3 regions of the Phycicoccus mangrovi genome follow, and region 2 is predicted to be linked to each of the others. Evidence: predicted binding sites of a transcription regulator. Region 2 holds the regulator's gene; each other region holds the start of a gene.
The links. Region 2 encodes LexA, which represses DNA repair genes until DNA is damaged. Its sites were predicted from a motif close to TCGAACANNTGTTCGA; they were not measured.
Positions count from the first base shown of each region.

Region 1: a site for LexA is predicted at 2,359-2,374, ahead of KMZ30_RS18845 (HNH endonuclease signature motif containing protein). Genes of this name have one in related genera too.
Region 3: a site for LexA is predicted at 2,142-2,157, ahead of KMZ30_RS08210 (HNH endonuclease signature motif containing protein). Genes of this name have one in related genera too.

Region 1 is NZ_JAHHWP010000022.1:52,010-56,244, reverse strand. Features, by position in the region: gene KMZ30_RS18855 (hypothetical protein) at 1-256, shown strand, start outside; gene KMZ30_RS18850 (VOC family protein) at 324-686, shown strand; gene KMZ30_RS18845 (HNH endonuclease signature motif containing protein) at 737-2,326, opposite strand; gene KMZ30_RS18840 (PucR family transcriptional regulator) at 2,746-4,062, opposite strand; gene KMZ30_RS18835 (oxamate carbamoyltransferase subunit AllH family protein) at 4,139-4,235, shown strand, end outside.
Region 2 is NZ_JAHHWP010000026.1:72,103-76,337, forward strand. Features, by position in the region: gene KMZ30_RS20255 (RimK family alpha-L-glutamate ligase) at 1-373, opposite strand, end outside; gene KMZ30_RS20260 (ATP-dependent zinc protease family protein) at 397-873, shown strand; gene KMZ30_RS20265 (succinylglutamate desuccinylase/aspartoacylase family protein) at 873-1,841, shown strand; gene lexA (transcriptional repressor LexA) at 1,854-2,570, opposite strand; gene KMZ30_RS20275 (LysM peptidoglycan-binding domain-containing protein) at 2,821-3,222, shown strand; gene KMZ30_RS20280 (hypothetical protein) at 3,481-3,660, shown strand; gene KMZ30_RS20285 (GNAT family N-acetyltransferase) at 3,863-4,235, opposite strand, start outside.
Region 3 is NZ_JAHHWP010000009.1:281,042-285,276, reverse strand. Features, by position in the region: gene KMZ30_RS08215 (FAD-binding domain-containing protein) at 1-682, shown strand, start outside; gene KMZ30_RS08210 (HNH endonuclease signature motif containing protein) at 686-2,110, opposite strand; gene KMZ30_RS08205 (mycothiol transferase) at 2,245-2,823, opposite strand; gene KMZ30_RS08200 (dienelactone hydrolase family protein) at 2,820-3,395, opposite strand; gene KMZ30_RS08195 (helix-turn-helix transcriptional regulator) at 3,451-4,235, shown strand, end outside.

The sequences.
Region 1 (4,235 bases), on a different contig from region 2:
CCTCGACACCTCGCTCACCAATGTGGCGGGGGTGGAGCAGTCGGGCGGCTACGCGTTCGTCAAGACCGCCGGTCCGCCGCACCTGTCGTTCACGGACCGGGGCGTCACCTTCGCCACCAACGGTGAACGGGGCGTCTGCGTCTCGTTCCACGAGCCGGTCCCGGCCATCGACCCGACCGGGACCATCCGGCACCCCGGCGCCACGTTCACGGTCGTCGACCCGGACGGCTTCGAGGCCGCCCTGCGCGACGCCTGATGATGTCCGTGGGGTCAGAGGCCCGCGGGCTACGCGTGCGGCATCGCCGACAGCGAGGACGGGGACCGTGGATGCGTCGCTGAGGGTCGAGATCTTCGTGGCCGACCTGGACGAGACCGTCAGGTTCTACGAACGGCTGGGCTTCGGGACGACCGGCCGGTCGGACGGGCCGCCGCGGTACGCGGCCTTCCGGATGGGGCGCGCACGGATCGGTGCCGCCGAGGCGCCGGCCGTCGACCCGGTCCGTCGAGCGGTCCCGGCCGGTGCCGAGATCGTCATCGACGTCGACGACGTCCGTGACGTCCGGGACCGGGTCGTCGGTGCCGGCCTCCCACTCGCCGAGGACCTGCAGGACAGGCCGTGGGGCCTGCGGGACTTCCGCCTGAGCGACCCGGACGGCTACTACCTGCGGTTCACCAGCCGTCACTGAACGCCGGACGTGGCCACGCCGGAGCTGCCGACGGTCCACGGTGCGTCGTGTCAGAAGGGGGGTGGGGCGATGACCCGGGAGGTGTCTGCTCGGCGCGATCGAGGGTGCGGCCGGAGCGCGCAGGTCATCGGGACCAGTGGGCGGATGACGTGGACGCGGCAGGCGGGGGCGGGGAGCTCGTGCTCGAGGTGGTGCTCGAGGGCCGAGTGGGGGCCGTCGGGCAGGGCGAGCCGGGGCCTTCGGCGGGGCGGCGGCTCGGCGTCGGTCCCGGTGTCCGGCAGCACGGTGAGACCGAGCCGGTCGGGCGGCTGGGTGGTCCGGACCCGGCCCGTGGGGTCGGTCCAGGTCATCGTGGCGTCGGGATGGAGGACGGCCCGCCAGCCGGGGCGCTGCTTGGTGCGGTGGTGGCGGCGGCAGAGGCAGGCGAGGTTCGACGCGCGGGTGGGCCCGGCGGGGAACGGGACGACGTGGTCGAGGTCGCAGAACCGGGCGGCGACGTGGCAGCCGGGGAAGCGGCAGTGCTGGTCGCGGTCGCGGACGAAGGCCGCCAGCCGGACACCGGGTCGGTAGGCCGCGGTGGCGAGGGCGCCGTCGGGGTCGACCGGCGCACCGCTGGACGGGTCGCAACGGAGGAAGGGTGTCGAGTCGGCAGCCTCGGCGCCGCTGTTGCGTTCGAGGACCGTGGCCAGCCATCCGCGGGGGACGAGGACCGGGTCGCCGGGGCGCAGGCCGGTGACCTCGACGAGGTCGGAGTCCGAGCCGGCAGCGAGCGGCGCCATCGAGTTCCGTTCGGCGACAACGGCGGAACCGACCGGGGTGGCGAGGCTGACCCGGAGGTCGATGGTGGCCTGTCCGATGACGAGGTCCGTGAGCGCCTTCGCGCGGGCGCGGTCGATGCGGTCGCAGACCCCGTCGGCGACGTACTGCTGGGCGAGCCGGTCGATGGCGGCCCAGGCCGCGCAGGCCTCCTCGGACGGGAAGGTGCCGTGCCAGGTGTCGACGCCCGGCTCGTCGACCCACCGCTGCAGGGAGGACTCGGAGCGGGCACGGACGGCGCGCTGCCGGAGCAGGTCCGGCGAGATGCGGGCAAGGGCGCGCCGGACCCGCCGGCGCAGCGCCGGCGCGGCCTCGCGGTCGAGGTGCTCGTCGATGGTCGCGACGACCGTCGCCGCCACGTCGGCGGGCACCTCCTCGAGCTCGTGGGCGACGACCTGGGCGCGGAAGGCGTCGAGCCGGCCTCCGCCCATCGCGTCGTGCAGCCCGCCGAGGCCGGTGTGGGTGCCGGTCCCGTCCGGACCGTCGGCCGCGCGCCGCACGGCGTCGCGGACCCGACGCTCCGCGGCGACGGACGAGAGGCACAGGACACCGGAGACGATGGCCGGCGCGTCGAGGGCGACGTGCCCCGGCGCACGACGGCGCTCGACGACCGTGCCGTCCTCGGCCACGTCCGTCTCCACGGCAGCCAGGGCGACGATCGCGCTGTCCTGCAACGCCGTCACGACGTTGGCGAGGGACTGGAGCTCGCCGACGAGGGAGGCGCAGTGCTCGAGCGAGCCACCGACCGGAGCCGGGGAGTGGACCCCGTCGAGAAGCTCGCGGGCGGCGCGCACGACCGCTGTGACCTGTGTCGGGTCGACCATGAGCACCCCCTCGTTGCGATGGCCCCAGTCTATCGAAAGCGTGTTCGAGAGGCAAGGGCTAGAGGGGCCAATCTTGTTGTCGGTCAGTCCTTTCCGTCACTTTCAGGGGCGTCCGCCTGGATGGGTGGCGCCGGTGCGGGCCAGGCGTTGGCGTCGGCCCGTTCCGCCCGTTCGGCGGCAGATGAAGACGGGCGGCCGGGCAACCCCGCCGTCACTGGGGTGACGCGGAAACTGGCGCTGGACGCGGATGTATCCGCGTCCGCGGGCGATTGCTGCGTCATCACGGTGACGACGCGGAAACTGGCGCTCGTCGGCGTGGGCGGTGACTCTCCGGCCCGGCCATAGGGGCCTGTGGCACACCGGACGAGGCCGCGCGGCCCGCTGCGACCCGCCGACCTCCAACCGGCAGCGTCCGACTGTCAGAGGCCCTTCATGCGGTGGACGCGCAGCGCGAGGGCGAGGGTGAGGCGCAGCTGGGGATCGGTCGTGAAGGGGCCGAGCATCCGCTCGAGCTTGGCGATGCGGTAGCGCAGCGTGTTGTAGTGGAAGAACAGCCGGCGCGCGGTCTCGGCGACGTTGAGGTTGGTGTCGATGAGCACCGACAGGGTGTTGCGCAGGTCGGCGTTCTCGGGGACGTCGTCGGTCGCGAGCTCGCCGAGGCTCTCGGTGACGAACCGCCGCAGGTCGGCCGAGTCGGGGACGAGCGCGAGCAGGCGGTAGATGCCGAGCTCGTCGAAGTGCGCGAGCCCGGAGTCGCCGTGCACCTGGCGGCCGACGTGCACCGCCGTCAGCGCCTCGTCGTAGGCGCGGGGCAGGTCGGCCGGCGAGGTGACGAGCCGCGAGACGCCGGTGGTGAAGGTGCGCCTCCCACCGCCGCCGTCGCCGCGGACGACCCGCGCGAGCTCCGCCACGGGGCGCAGCACGGCCTCGGTGTCGGCGTCCTCGTCGACCGGCAGGAGCACGACGACCTCCTGGCTGAACCCCGCGACCGCCACCGAGGTGTCGCGCGAGCGGACGGCCTGGGTCCACGCCCGGACGAACCGGTCCTGCAGCCCGCGCACCTCCTCGGCGCTGCGGGTCGTCGCCGAGTCGTCCTCGTCGGTCTCGGCGGCGACGACGACGAGCGGCCGGTCGACCCGCCACCCGAGGGACGCCGCGTGCGAGGCGACGTCGGCGGGGTCGCCGGCGCGCCCGGCGAGGGCGTCGCGCAGGAACTCCGCGCGGTACTTGCCCTCGACCGCCGCGACCGCCTGCTCCTTCGTGATGGCCAGCGCCGCCACGGTCGCAGCCCGCTCGAGCATGTGGACGTCGGTGCGGGACAGGGCCGGACCGGGGGAGTACGCGCCGAGCATCCCGAGGTCGGACGAGCCCGCGACGATGCGCACGAAGGCGCGGGTGGGGTCGGCGCCGCGGTCCGGGTCGCGCCAGCCGACGGGCTCGTCCTCGACGAGCAGGCGCCCGGTGCGGTCGAAGCAGGCGAGGTCGGTCACGTCGGCGACGCCGTCGAGCGAGCCCGCCTGCGACAGCAGGCGGCCGTCGGTCGTCGTCACGGTCGCCGCGCCGCCGAAGAACCCGGCGACGGCCTCGGCGACCTGCGCCAGCCCCCCGCCGTCGAGCACGACGTGGACGAGGACGCGGTGCACCTCGTCCTCGCGGGCGAGCAGGGCCCGCTGGTGCTCGACGAGGGCGGCGAGCTCGACCGGGTCCGCGCTCTGCTCCGGCGGGACGGCTGGCAAGGTCTGTGCGCGATCGGGCCCATCGTTGGCAACTCTGACCATCCGGGCACTCTAGCGGCGTCACTAGCGTCTCGGTATGCCCATCCCGGACCCCACCGCCGCGCCCCGCGTGCTGGCCGGTGCGGTCTCGCCGCTGACCGCCGACCTCGTCCACGGTCCGCCCCGACGCGCCG
Region 2 (4,235 bases):
CGGCACGGTCGCGGACGAAGGTCGTCGGCGGCATCCCGATGTTGTGCCGCGACAGGATCTGGGTGGCGCGCAGCTTGTCCCGCGAGTTCGCGATGCCCCACGAGGTGTTCGGCGTGTAGACGTCCATCTGCTCGAACTGCCGCACGACGGCGGTGCCGAAGTAGGTGATGGAGTTGCCGATCCGCGGCAGGATCGCGTCGTACGTCGAGAGCCGCTTGCCCCGGAACTGCAGGTCCGGCTCGTCCCCGGACAGGTCGATGCCGAAGCGGAGGGTGTTGAGGACCTTGACCTGGTGGCCACGGTCCTGGGCGGCGGTGCGCAGGCGCTGCGTACTGTACGAGCGAGGCGCGCGGGAGAGGATCGCGAGCTTCATGGTTTCCCGACGGGAGAGGACGGATGACGGACAGCCATTCCTACACCCTCGCGGGCTGGCGCGAGTGGGTCAGCCTCCCGACGATCGGCGTGCCGTGGGTCAAGGCCAAGCTCGACACCGGCGCGCGGTCCTCGTCCATCCACGCCTTCGACCTCGAGGACCTCGAGCGCGACGGCGAGCGGTGGGCCCGCTTCCGCATCCAGCCGTGGCAGCGCTCCGAGGCCGACGCCGTCCAGTGCGAGTGCCCGGTGCTCGACGTGCGCGAGGTCCGCTCGTCCTCCGGCCACGCCGAGGAGCGGCTCGTCGTCGCGATGGACCTCGTCCTCATGGGCCGCACGGTCGCCGCCGAGATGACGCTCGCGCGGCGCGACGAGATGGGCTTCCGGATGCTCGTCGGCCGCGAGGCGCTGCGCCAGGGCTTCGCCGTCGACCCCGGCCGCTCCTACCTCGGCGGCCGCCCACCGCTCGCGATGCGCCGGCGCAACCGGGGGAAGGCCTGATGGCCCGGCGCCCCCTGCGCCCCTCGTTCGAGATCGGCCACGTGCGCGTGCGGGCCGGGCGCACGCAGTCGGTGTCGCTGCCGATCACCCGCCTGGTCACCGGCGCCGACGTCGAGCTGCCCGTCCGGGTCGTCCACGGGCGCGAGGAGGGGCCGACCGTGTGGGTCGACGCCGCCATCCACGGCGACGAGGCCGTCGGGGTCGAGGTGGTGCGACAGGTCGTCGCCGGGCTCGACCCGAAGACGTTCTGCGGCACCCTGATCGCCGTCCCCATCGTCAACGTCCTCGGCTTCTCGGCGGGGCAGCGTTACCTGCCCGACCGCCGCGACCTCAACCGCTCCTTCCCGGGCTCGCCGCGCGGCTCGCTCGCCGGGCGCATCGCCCACCTGTTCATGACCGAGGTCGTCGACAAGTGCGAGGTCGGCATCGACCTGCACACCGGCTCGGACCGGCGCACCAACCTCCCGCAGGTGCGCGCCGACCTCGAGGACCCGCGCACCCGCGCGCTCGCCGAGGCCTTCGCGGCCCCCGTCATGCTCAACGCCAGGCTGCGCGACGGCTCGCTCCGGTACGCCGCCCGCGAGCGGGGCGCCACCGTCCTGCTCTACGAGGCCGGCGAGGCGTGGCGGATGGACCGCTGGGCCGTCGACGCCGGCGTGCTCGGCGTGCGCCGCGTGCTCGCCGCGCTCGGGATGACCGAGCCGGTCGCCGAGGACCCGCCGGCGCCCTCGGCGGTCTCGTTCCGCAGCGGCTGGGTGCGGGCGCGCGGCACCGGCATGCTCCACCTCGAGGTCGCGCTGGGGGAGCGGGTCGAGCGCGGGGCGCGCCTCGGCGGCCTCTTCGACTCGCTCGGCAAGCGGGTGCGCCTCGTGCACGCCGACCGGTCCGGCATTGTCATCGGGCGCACCGAGGCGCCGCTGGTCAACTCCGGCGACGCGGTCGTCCACATCGCCGAGGTCGAGGACTGACGCCGGCCGGCCTCAGACCCGGCGCAGGACCGCGGTGACCTTGCCGAGGATCGTCGCGTGGTCGCCGTCGATCGGCTCGAAGGCCGGGTTGTGCGGCATGAGCCAGACCTTGCCGTCGCGCCGCTTGAAGGTCTTGACGGTCGCCTCGTTGTCGAGCATCGCCGCGACGATGTCGCCGTTCTCGGCGGTGGGCTGCTGGCGGACGACGACCCAGTCGCCGTCGCAGATGGCCGCGTCGACCATCGAGTCGCCGACGACCTTGAGCAGGAAGAGGCTGCCCTCGCCGACGATCTGCTTCGGCAGCGGGAAGACGTCCTCGACGACCTCCTCGGCGGTGATCGGCACACCGGCGGCGATCCGGCCGAGGACCGGGACGTAGGAGGCCTCGGGGCGCTCGTCGCCCTCGCCGGTGACGTCGACCACCTCGTCGGGCTCGGGGCGGCGGTAGCCGGAGCCCTGGCGGTCGGGGGAGACGACCTCGATGGCGCGTGGCCGGTTGGGGTCGCGCCGCAGGAAGCCCTTGCGCTCGAGCGCCGAGAGCTGGTGGGCGACCGAGCTGGGGGAGGTGAGCCCGACGGCCTCGCCGATCTCGCGCATGCTCGGCGGGTAGCCGTGCCGGTCGACGGCGTTGCGGATGACCTCGAGGATCTTGCGCTGGCGGTGGGTGAGGTCCCCGCCGTCGCCGCGGTCGGGCATCTCGTGGATGTCGGCGTTCCTCGGACGTGCCATCTCGACCCCTTCGCTGCGGCCGCCCCGTGCCGACGGGGGGCCTGACCGGTGTTTTCGCAGGTCAGACGGTCTGTCGGTGGTGACATGCAGTCTGATCTGCATGCGGACATCCTACGAGCGACGGGCGTCGAACTCAAACATGTGTTCGACGCGTGTCTTGTCCGCCTCGAACGTGCGTGCTATAACTCGTACAGACGTTCTATCGAACACCGGTTCGACGGTGGCCCCGGCCGCCGGGATGGAGGACATGATGAGCGCGATCGCCTGGGACCCCACCGACCTCGGCCCCACCCGCCCCGTGCCGCCGCGCCGCCCGCGGCTGGTCGTCCTCGAGGGCGGTGGCCAGGGAGGCCGTGCGGCGCGCGCCGCGCAGCCGGCCCTGCGGATCACCCGCCGCGGCCGCCTCGTGCTGCTCGTCCTCGCGACGCTCGCGCTGACGGCCGTCCTCGGCCTGCGCGGCCTCGGGGGCGCCGGCGCGGTCGAGCCCGCGCACACCGTGTCGGTCTCGCCCGGCCAGACACTGTCCGAGATCGCGGCCCGCGAGCTGCCCTCGATGTCGATCAGCGACGGCATCGTCGCCATCCAGCTGGCCAACGGCCTGAGCACGGCCCAGGTCCGCGCCGGCCAGCAGCTGGTCGTCCCCGCGGGCTGAGCCGCCGCGGGGGCGCCCGGTCGGGCGCGCCACGATCCCCGAGTCCCTCGACCCGACTCGGACGCCGGAGGGCGTCGTCTCCCGTGCAGGAGAGACGGCGCCCTCCGTGCTGTGCACCGGCAGGCCGCTGTCAACGCGCCACGCTCGGCCGAACGGGGGAGGTCGCATCCCCCGAGACGTCGGACCTCCCGGTCCCATCGGCCCGCCGGTCGCGTGCGGCGCTGCGCGACCCTCCTGTGCACCAACAGACTTCATGACATGCGGACACGTCGTCGCGGCTCCTACCGCCTCACCCACCACCCGGTCGTCCAGTGCGGCGGCCAGGGCCGGTGGCTCTGGTCGTGCGGCTGCGGAGCGCGCGGGTCCGCCACCTCGGGCGGCTGGCACGGTGCCTACACGGCGGCACTCGTGCACCACAGCCTGAGCCCCGGGGAATGAGACGTGCGGCCCGGGGATACACAGAGGGTCCCCGGGTCGCACCCCTCGTCGTCGCTGGCTCTCCACCGACGCGACGACGGAGCGGGCGGCGCTGGCTGTCGCCTGCAGGGAGGCCGCGGCCCCGCGCCGTCGGGGATCGCAGGTCCCCCCACTCCGACCCCCGACCGGGTCCGGGTGGGGGGATCGGCCGTCCCCCGCCGGCTTAGGCCAGGGCCTTGCGCATCACGAGGCGTGGCATCCCGCTCGCGGTGGCGTCGGTGACGCCGACCTCCTCGAAGCCGGCCCGCGCGAACATCGCCCGTGTCCCGACGAAGGCCATCGTCAGGTCCATCCGCCGCTCGCCGGGGTCGACCGGGTGCGCCTCGACCGCCGGCGCCCCCTGTGACCCCGCCCAGGCCACGGCGCCCTCGATGAGGTGCGCCGTCACGCCCTGGCGCCGGTGGCCGCCGCGGACGACGACACAGACGATGCTCCACACCGGGACGTCGTCGACCGGGTGGATCCTCGTCGAGTGCACGAGGCGCGGGATGTCGCTGCGCGCGCCGATGTTGCACCACCCGACCGGGACGCCGTCG
Region 3 (4,235 bases), on a different contig from region 2:
GGGCGCGGACTGGCGGGCCGGCGAGGACGTCTTCTTCGCGCACCTGCTCGACGGCTCGCGGGCCGCGAACCGGCTCGGGTGGCAGTGGACGGTCGGCACCGGGTCCGGGCGTCCGTACGGGTTCAGCCGCTGGCAGGTCGAGAAGCGGGCGTCGGCCCTGTGCCGCGGGTGCGCACTCGCCGACCGCTGTCCCGTCGAGGGCTGGCCCGACGAGGGCGTCGGCGCACCGGCGGACGGGCCCCCGCTCGGGCGGGCGCCCGTCCCGGCGGGCCCGGAGCGGGTGGAGGGGGGCGGGGCGGACGAGGTCTGGCTGACCGCGGAGTCCCTCGGCGACGCCGACCCCGCGCTCGCCGCCGACGAGCAGCGCCCGGCGGTGTTCGTCCTCGACGAGCCGCTGCTGGCCGGGCTCCGGCTCTCGGGGAAGCGCCTCGTGTTCCTCGCCGAGACGCTCGGCGACCTCGCGACGCGACGTCCGCTGGAGGTGCGGCTGGGCGTGGTCGCGGAGGAGCTGACGGGTCGGCGGCTCGCGGTCACCCACGCGCCCGTGCCCGGGTTCGCCCGACGCGCTGCCGCGGTGGCTCCGGTGGAGGTCCATCCCTACCCGTGGCTCGTGCGGCCACGCAGCGTGCCGGTGCAGTCGTTCACCGCGTGGCGGCGCGCGGTGGGGGCGCCGCGCTCCTGAGGGTCAGAAGGGTGGGGCGTCGGGCCAGGGGGACGAAGGCCGGCGAGGTGGGTGGTCGCCCGTGGGTGCGACCGTGAACCGTCGGCTCGGGCGGCGGACCTCGACCCGGCAGGGCGCTCGTCCCCACTGGTCGCCGCCGAGGAGCGACTCGAGCGCGTGCTCGAGGTCGCTGTGCGGACCGTCCGGGACGGTGAGCCGGGGCCGACCCGGTGGGGCGGCGAGGTCGTCGGGGACCGGGAGGTCCCGCGGGCGCCGCTCTCGGAGGTGGTCGCGAGGGTCGGTCGTGCGGACCCGCCCGGTCGGATCGAGGACGGTGTAGGTCCCGTCCGGTGCCAGCCGCGTGCGCCATCCGGGCCGCTGCTTGGTGCGGTGGTGGCGGCGGCAGAGGCAGACGAGGTTGAGGGCGCTGGTCGGGCCGGCGGGCCACGGCACGACGTGGTCGAGGTCGCACCAGCGAGCCGCGACGGAGCACCCGGGGAAGCGGCAGTGCCCGTCCCGCGCCCGGACCAAGGCCGCGAGGGCCGCACCCGGCCGGTACGCGGTGGTCGCCAGCGCGTCGATGGTGTCGAGGAGGGCGCCGGTGACCGGGTGGGCCTCGTGCTCCACGACGGTGGTGGTGACGGTGGCCTGCTGGAGCACGAGGTCGGTGAGCGCGCGGGCCCGGGCCCGGTCGATGCGCGCGCACGTCCCGTCGTCGACGTAGCGCTGCGCCAGCGCGTCGATCGCGGCCCACGCCCCGCGCGCCTCCTCGCTGGGGAAGGTCCCGAGCCACGTGTCGACCCCGGGCTCGTCGACCCAGCGGCGCAGGCCCGTCGCGGCGCGGGCACGCTCGGCGCGCTGCCGCAGGAGGTCGGGGTCGATCGTCGCGAGCAGGCGGCGGACGCGGCGGCGCAGCCGGGCGGCGTCCTCGCGCGCGAACCACTCGTCGAGGGCGGCGACGACCGTGCGGCGGACGTCCGCCGGGCACGCCTCGAGCTCGGCGGCGACGACGTGCGCGCGGTACGCGTCGAGGCGGCCCTGCCCCATCGCCGCGTGCAGGCCGCCGAGCCCCGTCTCGGTCGCCGTGCCCTCGGGGCCGTCCGCGGCCCGTCGCACTGCGTCCCGGACCCGCTGCTCGGCGGCGACCGCCGAGAGGCACAGCACTCCGGAGACGATGGCCGGGGCGTCGAGCGCCACGTGGCCGGGCGCCCTGCGGACCTCGCGGACGGTGCCGTCCTCGGCCCGCTCGGGCTCGAGCGACACGAGTCCCACGAGGACCTCGTCCTGCAGTGCCGTCGCCTCGTCGACGAGGGCCCGCAGCTCGCCGAGGGTCGCGGTCAGCTCTTCCCGAGTCCCGTCCCGGGTGCCGTGGGCACGCCCGGTGGAGAGGGTCGAGCGCGCCCGGCGCACCGCGTCGAGGAGGTCGTCGGACCTGCTGCTGGTGCCCATGTGCTCCCCCTCCCCTCGTGGTCCGATCCTATCGAACACACGACCGAACTGCAAGGGTTGGACGGCATCGAAATGCCTGAGCCACAACCTCATTCGACTCATCAACACCACGCTGACCACCTTCCGGTGAGGGCTCAGGACGGCGCGCCCCCACCCGGTGGACGCCAGTCCTCCGGCGGGTCCTCACCGACCCGTCCGTCCACCGACTCGCGGAGCAGGTCGGCGTGGCCGGTGTGCCGGCCGTACTCCTCGAGGAGGTCGAACAACAGCCGCCGGATGCTCGCGTGCCGACCCTCCTCGTCCGCCGCGTGCGCCTCCCCGTCGAGGCCACGAGTGGCGACCGCCTCACGGACGAGTGCCCGGTTGCGCTCCACCGCACCGTCGTACAGCGCGTAGAGCACCTCCGGCGGGTCGGACGCGGCGGAGGTCATCTCCCAGTCGTCCTCGTCGTCCCAGCCGTTGTCGTCCCAGGCGTCCGGCATCGCCGTGCCGGAGAGGCGTCGGGTCGAGTAGAAGTCCTCCACCGTCGCGAGGTGCTTGAGCAGCGCCCCGAGGCTCAAAGCGGACGTGGGGATGGTCGCACGCAGCCCGTCGGCGTCGAGGCCGTCCACCTTGTACCGGAACGTGGCGCGCATCCGGTCCAGGGACCCGAGCAGCTGCTCGGCCTCGGAGCCGGCGAGCGGCGGCTCCCACGGCGGCGGGGTACGGCTCACGGCAGGCGCTCGAGCATCTCCAGCGAGCGCTCGACGACGAGCGCAGTGGCGTCCGCGTCGTACGACGGCAGGGAGCTGTCGACGAACAGGTGGACGTTGCCCGGGTAGACGAAGAGCTCTGCGGCGGAACGTCCCTCGACGAACTCGCGCGCGGCGTCGACGTCCCCCTCGGCGCCGAAGAAGGGGTCGTCGGCCATGCCGTGCACCTGCACCGGGAGCCCGTCGGGCCACGTGCCGAAGTTCGACGGGTCGGCGAACGCCTCGAACAGCAGGGCGCCCGCGACCCCGGTGTGGTTCTGCGCCACCTGCTGGGCCGCCATCACCCCGAGCGAGATGCCGGCGACGACGAACCCGTCACCGAGCCCGTCGGCGGCCGCGACGCCGCGGGCCCGCAACTCCGCGAAGCCCACCGACCCGACGTACGCCGCGCCCTCGTCGATCGAGGCGAAGGTGCGGCCCTCGAACAGGTCCGGCGTGTGCACGGTGTGCCCGGCGGCGCGGAAGCGGTCGGCGAGGTCGACGACCCCGGGGGTCAGGCCCTGGATGTGGTGGAGGAGCAGCATCTCGGTCATGCGCAGCACCGTAGGGGCGGTTGCGGACGGTCGGCGTCCGGTTGAGGATGGCGGCGTGCGCCCCGACACCAGCCCGGCCGCCCGCGCCCTCATCACGATGGAGGCGATCCAGGACGAGCCGGGCATCACCGCCGAGCGGCTCGCCGAGCGACTCGGGGTGTCCGCGAGGGCGGTCCGGCGCTACGTGGGCATCCTGCGCGACGCCGAGGTGCCGGTGGAGTCGACGCGCGGGCCGGCCGGCGGCTACCGGCTCGGCCGGGGCACGCGGCTCCCGCCGCTGGTCTTCAGCAGCGCCGAGGCGCTCGGGCTCGTCATGGCCGTGCTCGACGGCCACCACGCCGCGGCCGACCCGACCGACCCCGTCGGGGTGGCGGTCGCGAAGCTCCTGCGGGCGATGCCGCAGCACGTCGCCGACCAGGCCGACGTCGTGCGGCGCACCACCGCCGCCGCCCCGGACCGCGGAGCCGCGCGGCCCGACCCGGCGACCACCGTCGCGCTCGTGCGGGCGCGCACCGAGACCCGGTGCGTCACGGTGCACTACCGCTCCGAGAACGGCCGCGAGTTCGCGACCGACGTCGAGCCGTGGGCCGTCGTCGTGCGGCACGGGCGGTGGTACCTGCTCTGCCGGTCGCTGCGGTCGGGGTCGGTGCGGACCTACCGGGTCGACCGCGTCCACCGGGTCGACCTGCTGGACAGCACCTTTCGCGTGCCGGACGACCTCGACCCCGTCGCCTCCCTCGAGGAGCACCTCGGCGCGGGATGGGAGCACGCGACCGAGGTCGTCATCGACCTGCCGCTGGAGCGGCTCGACCACGTGCCGCGCACCCTCGGTCGGCTGGA